One region of the Nocardia sp. NBC_01503 genome, then DNA from elsewhere that is predicted to be linked to it. Evidence: riboswitches for the same ligand, from Rfam matches in the RefSeq annotation. Region 1 holds a riboswitch; each other region holds the start of a gene.

The links. A riboswitch is a leader RNA that binds a small molecule or an ion and turns the genes downstream of it on or off. The one in region 1 is predicted to bind S-adenosylmethionine.
Region 2: linked by a shared signal. The riboswitch ahead of OHB26_RS09430 (aminotransferase class V-fold PLP-dependent enzyme) and the one ahead of OHB26_RS06190 (bifunctional o-acetylhomoserine/o-acetylserine sulfhydrylase) in region 1 are both predicted to bind S-adenosylmethionine.
Region 3: linked by a shared signal. The riboswitch ahead of OHB26_RS13125 (rhodanese-like domain-containing protein) and the one ahead of OHB26_RS06190 (bifunctional o-acetylhomoserine/o-acetylserine sulfhydrylase) in region 1 are both predicted to bind S-adenosylmethionine.

The regions. Positions count from the first base shown of each region.
Region 1 covers NZ_CP109596.1:1,305,826-1,309,092, reverse strand. Annotated here, with positions in the region: gene metX (homoserine O-acetyltransferase MetX) at 1-284, opposite strand, end outside; gene OHB26_RS06190 (bifunctional o-acetylhomoserine/o-acetylserine sulfhydrylase) at 281-1,606, opposite strand; SAM riboswitch class IV at 1,701-1,811, opposite strand; gene OHB26_RS06185 (TetR/AcrR family transcriptional regulator) at 1,824-2,519, opposite strand; gene OHB26_RS06180 (MFS transporter) at 2,657-3,267, shown strand, end outside.
Region 2 covers NZ_CP109596.1:2,097,858-2,101,124, forward strand. Annotated here, with positions in the region: gene OHB26_RS09420 (LysE family translocator) at 1-214, opposite strand, end outside; gene OHB26_RS09425 (biliverdin-producing heme oxygenase) at 320-979, opposite strand; SAM riboswitch class IV at 1,175-1,288, shown strand; gene OHB26_RS09430 (aminotransferase class V-fold PLP-dependent enzyme) at 1,341-2,654, shown strand; gene OHB26_RS09435 (hypothetical protein) at 2,667-2,855, opposite strand; gene OHB26_RS09440 (DUF2752 domain-containing protein) at 2,913-3,267, opposite strand, start outside.
Region 3 covers NZ_CP109596.1:2,929,267-2,932,533, forward strand. Annotated here, with positions in the region: gene OHB26_RS13115 (FAD-dependent oxidoreductase) at 1-734, opposite strand, end outside; gene OHB26_RS13120 (Rv0361 family membrane protein) at 1,024-1,461, shown strand; SAM riboswitch class IV at 1,832-1,947, shown strand; gene OHB26_RS13125 (rhodanese-like domain-containing protein) at 1,962-2,384, shown strand; gene OHB26_RS13130 (O-succinylhomoserine sulfhydrylase) at 2,381-3,267, shown strand, end outside.

The DNA.
Region 1 (3,267 bases):
CCCGGTCCGATGGTCCCGTCCCACCAGCCGGGGGAGTCGTGGTGCACATCGGCGGGGCCGACCACATGCGAGTCACCGGTCAGCGCATGCTCCACCAGCACCACATTGTCGGCGTTCGCCGATAGTTCGCCCCAACGCTGTACGGCCAGCGTCACATCGGGGATGACGGCGCCGCTCTCCAGCACCACATCCCCGATGGCAATGCTGCCGAGCGTCCCGTCCGGCGGCGGTAGTAGTGCCGCCGCCGTCGGAACGGTCGTGCCCGAGTCGGTGTTCGTGGTCAACTCGCGACCGCCGTCAGTCCGGCGCGCAGGTCGGCCAGGATGTCGTCGATACCCTCGATGCCCACGGCCAACCGCACCAGACCAGGGGTGACGCCGGAGGCGAGCTGCTCCTGCGGGGTCAGCTGGGAGTGGGTGGTGGAGGCCGGGTGGATCACGAGCGAACGCACATCCCCGATGTTAGCGACATGGCTGTGCAGCACCAGAGCGTCCACGAACTTCTTGCCCGCATCGACGCCGCCGGCCAGTTCGAAGGAGACGATCGCGCCGACGCCCTTGGGTGCCAGTTGTTTGCCGCGCTCGAACCACGGTGAATCGGAGAGTCCGGCGTAGTAGACCTTGTCGATGCCCGGCTGCTGGGTCAGGAACTCCGCCACGGCCTGGGCGTTGGACACGTGCCGCTCCACCCGCAGGCTCAGCGTCTCGATGCCCTGGGCGATCAGGAAGGCGTTGAACGGCGCGACCGCCGCACCCAGATCGCGCAGCAGCTGTACCCGTGCCTTGAGCGCGTACGCCGGTGCGCCGAGGGAGGCGAAGACCACACCGTGATAGCTGGGATCGGCGGTGGTGAAGCCCGGGAAGCGCGGCTTGCCGTCGGTGTCGGTGACGGTCCAGTCGAAGGTGCCGCCGTCCACGATCACCCCGGCGACGGCCGAACCGTGCCCGCCCAGGTACTTGGTGGCCGAGTGCACCACGATGTCCGCACCGTGCCGCAAAGGCTGGATCAGGTACGGCGTGGCGACGGTGTTGTCCACGATCAACGGCACACCCGCGGCATGCGCGACACCCGCGATACCCGGGATATCCAGAATGGAGCTGCTCGGATTGGCGACGGTCTCGCCGTAGAACGCCTTGGTATTGGGCCGCACGGCCGCTTCCCACTGCGCCAGATCATCCGGATCCTCCACGAAACTGACCTCGATACCCAGCTTGGGCAGCGAGTAGTGGAAGAGGTTGTAGGTGCCGCCGTACAGGTGCGGGCTGGAGACGATGTGATCGCCCGCCTCGGCGAGGTTCAGGATCGCGTAGGTCTCCGCGGCCTGTCCGGAGGCCAGCAGCAGTGCGGCCACACCACCCTCCAGGGCGGCGATGCGCTGCTCCACCACATCCTGGGTGGGGTTCATGATGCGGGTGTAGATATTGCCCGGTTCGGCGAGTCCGAAGAGCGCGGCGGCGTGATCGGTATCGCGGAAGGCGTACGAGGTGGTCTGGTAGATCGGCAGTGCGCGCGCGCCGGTGGCGGCGTCGGGGGCTTGGCCCGCATGAACCTGCCTGGTCTCGAAGGACCAGTTGGCGGGGTCGATGGACGCGGTCGAGTCACTCATGTCGTGCTCCAGAGACAAAGGTCGCCTATACGGCGGAGGTGGACGTTATCGGAAGGCGAATTGGCTTCGACAACAACACATCTCGGGTCCTCCTACAGTGCGCTTGCGCCCGGCCTTCGAGCGCCTGGTCCTCACCCGGAGCACCCCGCCGCTGCTGGAGGGTTGCCGATCAGCGAGCCGGGGCTTTGCGCTGATGCTCTTGACCTTGGCGGAGATTCTAACGGGGCGGCGCAACAGCCGTCGCGACGGGGAGGGCACAACTGCGTGTGAACTCGTCGAATGCGGCCACGACATTCGTGATCAGGTCTTGGGCCGAGGCCGGGGCGGAGCAGCCCGGCAGGGTGGCGTCGGATTCGCATTCCATGCCGATGCGCGCGATGGCGTGCCAGGTGGAGGCGATGACCTGAACCTGCATGGAGTTCGGGTCGGTCCGCAGGCGTTCGGCGAGCACGGCGGTCATGGCGCGGGTCTTGCTGTCCGCGGATTGCAGACTCTGCGCGCGGACCGTCGGACTGGTCTGGGTGACGCGCTGCATCTGCTGGAACCAGCGGAACGGCACCGGATTGTCGCTGTCGATGACCTGCTCGACGAAGGCTTTGAAGGCGTTCAGCAGCGACTGCAGTTCGTTGCCTGTAATCGGTTGTGCGCGTAGCTGTTCCGCCAGCGCGATGCCCACCTCTTCGATGGGGGCGATGACGATCGCCTCTTTGCTGTCGAAGTACCGGTTGATGGTGCGCGGTGAGACATCGGCCGCATCGGCGATCTGCTCCACGGTGGTGGCGTCGAAGCCCTGGGCATCGCAGAGTCGCAGCGCCACGTCGATGATGCGGGTGCGGGTCTGCTGCTTCTTGCGCTCACGCAGGCCGGGACGGTGGCGCTCCAGCAGATCGGCATGCATCGACGACTCGGACATGCCGTCATTGTATCGCCGCGCGGAGTGATTGTGACGTAAACAGCCAACTGTCTGATTACGACAGTTTTCTCTTGACGCCAAATGTCTGGGAGTGCCACGATGGACCAGGCTGTTCGAACCACTCCTGAGGAGACGGCATGACCACTGGGACGGCGACTCTCGCGCCCAACGAAACATCAAGTCCGGCAAGCGCTTCCAAGCGCTGGCTGGCGCTGGGCGTGATCGCCATGGCCCAGCTGATGGTGGTACTCGACGCCACCATCGTGACGATTTCCCTACCCTTCGCCCAGCAGGACCTGGGCATCAGCGACGGCAACCGGCAGTGGGTGCTGACCGCGTACACCCTCATCTTCGGCGGACTCCTCCTGCTCGGCGGACGTCTCGCCGACTATCTGGGCCGCCGCCGCATCTTCCTGATCGGCCTGATCGGTTTCGCCGCGGCCTCCGCGCTGGCCGGTCTGGCGCAGAACACCGCCGAACTCTTCGCGGGCCGCGGTCTCCAGGGCGCGTTCGGCGCGCTGCTGGCCCCCGCGGCGCTGTCGCTGGTGTCGGTCACCTTCACCGAGGCCAAGGAGCGGGCGCGCGCGTTCGGTGTCTTCGCGGGCGTCTCGGCGGGTGGCGCGGCCATCGGCCTGATCGTCGGCGGCGCGCTCACCGAGTACGCCAGCTGGCGCTGGTGCCTGCTGGTGAACACGCCGATCGCGCTGCTGGCGTTCGCGGGTGCGATGGCGTTCGTCATCAAGGACAC
Region 2 (3,267 bases), 790 kb from region 1:
GGTACGCGGTGGCGGATTGTTCCAGCAGCGTCGCCACCCCGGCCGCGACCACCACCGCCCAGACGATGCCACCACAGGCCGATCCCGCTGCGGCGGCAATCCCCGGACGCGGCCCGGCCATCGAAAAGCGCAGTACCAGAAAGGTATCCGGGCCGGGGGTGAGCGCCAGCAGCACGCACAATCCGATGAAGCTCAGCAGCAGGGGAAGACTCACCGGTCAATCGCAGCGCACCGGCCGCTCGGACGCAAGCGGATAAACCAAAAGCCGCCGGAGCTGCTGAAATTCAACAGGTCCGACGGCTCCCCCGAGCTAGGACATTCAGTTCCGCGCGCTGAATTCCACACCCAGATCGCGGAACACATTCGTGTTCATGGTGAAGGCCAGACGGGCCTCGTCCAGCACCCGCTCCACATCCGCGCCCTCGATGGGCAGCGCGTCCAGCGCGTCGCGGTAATCGCGCTTGAACGCGGCCGGATTGGTGATCTGGTCGAAGACGTAGAACCGCACGCCGTCACCCTTCTTGGGCAGATCCCACAGCTTCTCGGCGGTACCGCGAATGACCTGGCCGCCGGAGAGATCGCCCAGGTAGCGGGTGTAGTGGTGCACCACGTATCCGGCGGGCCACTGGGTCGCGCACTCCTCGATGCGGGCGGCGTAGGCGGCCGTGGTGTTCAGCGCGGTCAGCTCATCGCGCCAGCGCGGGCCACCGAGGTAGGCGAGGTCGGCCTCGAGCGCGGCCAGGCGGTTCAGCTCGGGCTTGATGAACGGTCCCGCGACGGGATCGGAAGCCAGTGCGGCGGAATGCTTTTCGAGCGCGGAGTAGACGAACCAGAGCTGCGAGGTATAGCGGTAGAACGCCTCGACACCGAGCTGCCCGGTGAGCAGATCCTTCATGAACGTGGAATGCTCGGCCTCGGCGTGCTGCTGCTCGGTAGCGCTGCGAATGAGCGTCGAGAACGGCGTGCTGGTGTCCAACATGGTCGAGCTCCTCGGTCGGGTCGAATTACTACGGCTCCGGGGTGCCCACCTTTGGATACCCTAACTTCTTCTTCGACCATACGCTTCAGCAACGATCTCGCGATTCGACCTTTTCGGTGCTACCGATCCAACTTTCGGATGATTTTCCGGAAGGGGTTGACAAGTCCCTCGATCTTCTGCAAGCCTCTTCAACCAGGTCATGAGTACCAGCGCAAAGCCCTGGCTAGCTGGTCGGCAACCCTCCTCCGCGGTGGGGTGCTCCAGGTGACGACCGGGCCGCCGCCCGACCGGGCGCGGCAAGCGCGGACTCTCGATCACTCTTTTTCCGATCGCGTGTCCCTTGCCCGATGGGATTTTCGTGATGACCGCATTCGCCGATCAGACCTGCACCGCCCTGGCCACCGTCTCCGGTTGTGATCTCCAGGTACCCCTGGTGCAGGGTGGCACCGTCCGCTACGCCAACTTCGACTATGCCGCCAGCGCACCGGCTTTGGCACAGGTCACCGCCCGCGTGCAGGAGCTGCTGCCGTTCTACGCCAGCGTGCACCGCGGCGCGGGCTACGCCTCGCGGGTTTCCACCGACTGCTACGAATCGGCCCGCGGTTCGGTCGCCGGTTTCCTCAATGCCGCCGATGACCAGGTCGTGGTCTTCACCCGCAACACCACCGATTCGCTCAACCTGCTCGCCGCCTGCGTATCCGGCGACACCGTCGTGCTGGATGTGGAGCATCACGCCAACTTCCTGCCGTGGGCGCGCAACGGCCGCCGAGTGGTGCCGATCGCCGACACCATCGAGGAGACCATTCAGCGCGTGGTCGCCGAGCTGTGCAGCAAACCCGCTGCGCTGCTCGCCATTACGGGCGCCTCCAATGTGACCGGTGAACTGCTGCCGCTGGAGCGGCTGGCCTGGATCGCGCACCAGTGCGGCACCCGGGTGCTGGTGGACGCCGCCCAGCTGGCCCCGCACCGCCGTATCGACCTGCGCACCAGCGGCATCGACTACCTGGCCTTCTCCGGCCACAAGGCGTACGCGCCGTTCGGTGCGGGTGTACTGGTGGGCCGCCGCGACTGGCTCGATGCCGCCGAGCCGTACCTGGCCGGTGGCGGCGCGGTCCGCTCGGTGACCGCCGACAGCGTCGAGTGGGCGCCCGCCCCGCAGCGCCACGAGGCCGGTTCCCCCAATGTGCTCGGGGTCGCCGCGCTCGCGGCCGCCTGCGATGCCCTCGCCGAACTCGACGAGACCACCGTGCTCGAGCATGAGCAGTACCTGACCCACCGGCTGCGCTACGGCCTGAAAACCGTTCCGGGCGTGAACTTCCTGCGCATCTGGCGGGACAGCACCGATGCCGTCGGCATTGTCGCCTTCACCGTGGCCGGTTTCGAACCCGGTCAGGTGGCCGCCTACCTCTCGGCCGAGCACGGTATCGGCGTGCGCGACGGTCGCTTCTGCGCGCACCCGCTGCTTTCCCGCCTCGGCGTCGATGCCGCACTGCGTGCCAGTATCGGCCTCGGCACCACCGCGGCCGATGTGGACCGCCTCATCGACGCCATCTCCGCCCTGGTCGAGAACGGCCCGGCCTGGGATTATGCCAAGACCGAAGGGCATTGGAACCCCACGCCGGAGACCCGCCCTTTCGGCGGATCCGACGGGGGCGCGGCACCCTGTGGATTCTGAGCGGTCGTCAGCTCAGAACACCAGATAGCGCCGGGCGAGCTCCTCGATGAAGGGATCGTCGTCGGCGACGGCCTCGAGTATGTCGAGATCGTCCCGCACCGAAACCTGGCGCGTATCTTCCTGATCCGGATCCGGCGGCCCGTCCTCTTCGAGCTGCCTGATCAGTTTCGCGCGCACGCGTTCCTTCAACGATTCACTCATATCCCGAGCATGCCCTGATCGACGGCGGTGTACCGGCCAGGCACGCCGCCGTCCCGATCACACCGGTGCGAGCCAGGTTCCCCACGGCGTATTACGCAACACGGTATATAGGAAAAGGAATGCCACGGTCACCCACATGGCGGACTTGGGCAGCACCTGCGGTAGTCGGGGCGGCGGCGTCCTGCCCTGGAACCCCCGCACCACCCAGGTTCCCCACCACGCCAGAAAACCCAGCAACAGTGGGAACAGCAGAATATTGCTGTGGATGGCGTCGAGCACATGCCCTTCGGTGAGATTGTGCAACCCGCGCAGCCCACCGCAGCCCGGACACCACCACCCCGTCAACTCCTTGAACGGGCAGATGCCGTACGAGCCCTGCACATGCGGATCCCGAAAGTGCAGCAGTGCCAGG
Region 3 (3,267 bases), 1.6 Mb from region 1:
TTGGAGTGCCGACGTGCGGCCTCCGAACCCTCGTCGTAGTCGATGTCCTCGGGGTCCACGATGACCTCGATGGTCGGCGAGTGGTCGAGTTCGCGCAGTTCCAGGGGGGTGAACTTGGCCTGGGCGGGACCGCGGCGGCCGAACACGTGCACCTCGAGCGCCTTGTTCTGCTTGAGGCCCTCGTACACGTTCGGCGGGATCTCGGTGGGCAGCAGCTCATCGCCGGTTTTGGCGAGTACGCGCGCCACATCCAGGGCCACATTGCCGACGCCGAGGACGGCGACCTTCTCGGCCTCGAGGGGCCATTCGCGCGGGACGTCCGGGTGGCCGTCGTACCAGGAGACGAAGTCGGCCGCGCCGTAGGAGCCGTCCAGGTCGATACCGGGGACCTCGAGTGCGCGGTCGGCGTTGGCGCCGGTGGAGAAGATGACCGCGTCGTAGAAGCGCTGCAGGTCTTCCAGGTTGATGTCGACGCCGTAGTCGATATTGCCGAGCAGGCGGACCTGGTCCTTGTCGAGCACCTTGTGCAGGGCGGTGATGATGCCCTTGATGCGCGGATGGTCCGGGGCGACGCCGTAGCGAATCAGACCGAACGGTGCGGGCATCCGCTCGTACAGGTCGATGCTCACGTCGGCATCGGATTTCATCAACGCGTCCGCCGCGTAGATGCCGGCCGGGCCTGCGCCCACGATCGCAATGCGTAGCGGGCGGGTCGCTGCACTCTGTTCGGTCATTCTTGGCGCACCCTTTGGTTGAACTATGTTGCCGTCAAGTCTCAGCCGTCTTTCTTAGCTTAGGCTAAGTTGACGCACTTGCTTCGGGTAGCCCCTCGTTGGAATCCCCGAAGCTGCAGCGTTGCTGCGTGGTATCGCTATTCCCGTTTTCGCGCGGGGAATTGTGCCGATTCTATCGGTGGGAGGAACCCCCGCCCGCGCCGGTGCCGGTGAACTATGCGAACGCCCGGTATCGCGGCGCACCGGTGTCGCCATCGTTCTCCCCACCCCGACCGGGCATGATCGAGCCATGAGCGACGCCGACGACCAGCACATACGGATCGATCAGAGCAGTACCCGCAGTCTGCTGCCCTTCCTGGTGGCGGCGGGCGTGCTGGTGCTGGTGATCGTCGGAATCGTGGTCGCCGCCCTGGTCTCGCCGGTTGAGAAGAATGTCACAGATTCCGACCGCCTCAACCTGGCCGCCCGCAAGTTCCTCCAATCCCGCAGCGCCACCGGCACACTCGACGACCGCGTGGTGTGCTCGGGATTCGACGAGGCGCGCTCCCCGCTCGCACCCGCCAAGGCCGGTGACGGCACCACCTTCGACTTCGTGAACCTCACCGATCCCGCGGTGACCGGCGATAAGGCGACCGCCCAGGTCACCTCCAAGGTCGCCGACAGGGAATCGACCTCCACCTGGCACTTCACCCGCGACGATTCCCGCTGGCTGGTCTGCAACCCATAACCGCATCCACCTGCATGTTCGTGGCCCGCCCCCGGTTCTGGACTGAGCGGAGCGGGGGAGCGCAGCGGAGGAGCGGAGGGAGGGAAGAACCGGGGTCACAGGGCCACGAACCGCCGCAGCGCAGCGAAGGCAAATTAGACACAGCGCCCCGCAGCGCGGCGAAGGCGATTGGCGACACCATCGGGTACGCCCTGGTGTTCGTGGCCCGCCCCCGGTTCTGGACTGAGTGGAGCGGGGGAGCGCAGCGGAGGAGCGGAGGGAGGGAAGAACCGGGGTTACAGGGCCACGAACCGCCGCAGCGCAGCGGAGGCAATTAAACACAGCACAGATGGTTTGACAGCGGACCCTTTTTTCGGTCAATCTCAACGCAGGTCATGAGTATCAGCGCCAAGCCCCGGCTGGCTGGTCGGCAACCCTCCTCCGCGGTGGGGTGCTCCGGGTGACGACCTGGCCGCGCATCGGGCAACGGTGCGGCAAGTGCGGATTCACAGGAGGTCGAAGTGAGCTACGCGGGCGATATCACGCCGAAGCAGGCGTGGGAGTTGTTGCGTGACAATCCGGATGCGGTGCTGGTGGATGTCCGCACCGAAGCCGAGTGGCGATTCGTCGGAGTCCCCGACACCAGTGGTATCGGCCGGCCGACCGCGCTGATCGAGTGGGTGGACACCAGCGGCACCCCGAACGCGCGCTTCGTGGATCAGTTGAAGCAGGCCCTGGGCGAGCGCGAATCGGATTCGCAGGCGCCGGTCATCTTCATCTGCCGCTCCGGCCAGCGCTCCATCGGCGCGGCCACCGCGGCCACCGCCATCGGCCTGTCGCCGTCCTTCAATGTTCTCGAGGGTTTCGAAGGCGCGCTCGACGCGCAGGGACACCGCGGCAGCGAAGGCTGGCGCGCCGATGGTTTGCCGTGGAGGCAGTCATGATCACCGGTGGTTCGTTCGAGCGGCCATTGCCCGAGGGCGTCGGCCCGGCCACGCTGGGTGTGCGCGGTGGACTGCGCCGCTCCGGCTATGACGAGACCTCCGAGGCGCTGTTCCTCAATTCGGGTTTCGTCTACGAGAGCGCCGAGGCCGCCGAGGCCGCGTTCACCGGCGAGATCGAGCATTTCGTGTACTCGCGCTACGGCAATCCGACGGTTGCCATGTTCGAGGAGCGACTGCGCCTGATCGACGGTGCGGAAGCGTGTTTCGCCACCGCGAGCGGTATGTCCGCGGTGTTCACGGCGCTGGGCGCACTGCTCAAAGCCGGTGACCGGCTGGTGGCCGCGCGCAGCCTGTTCGGCTCCTGCTTCGTGGTGGCCAATGAGATTCTGCCGCGCTGGGGTGTGGAGACCGTCTTCGTCGACGGTGAGGATCTGGCGCAGTGGGAAGAGGCGCTGTCGGTGCCCACCCAGGCGGTGTTCTTCGAGACCCCGTCCAATCCGATGCAGTCGCTGGTCGATGTGCGCGCGGTCTGTGATCTCGCGCATGCCGCGGGCGCGAAGGTGGTGCTGGACAATGTCTTCGCCACCCCGCTGCTGCAAAAAGGCTTCGAGCTCGGCGCGGATGTGCTGGTCTACTCCGGTACCAAGCACATCGACGGTCAGGGCAGGGTGCTCGGCGGTGCGATTCTGGGCTCGCGGGAATTCATCGATGGCCCCGTGAAAAACCTTATGCGCCATACGGGTCCGGCATTGAGCCCGTTCAATGCGTGGACCCTGCTCAAGGGTTTGGAGACCATGCCGCTGCGCGTGCGTCAGTCCACCGAGTCGGCTTTGCGCATCGCGGAGTTCCTGGAGCAGCATCCGGCCGTGGCGTGGGTGAAGTA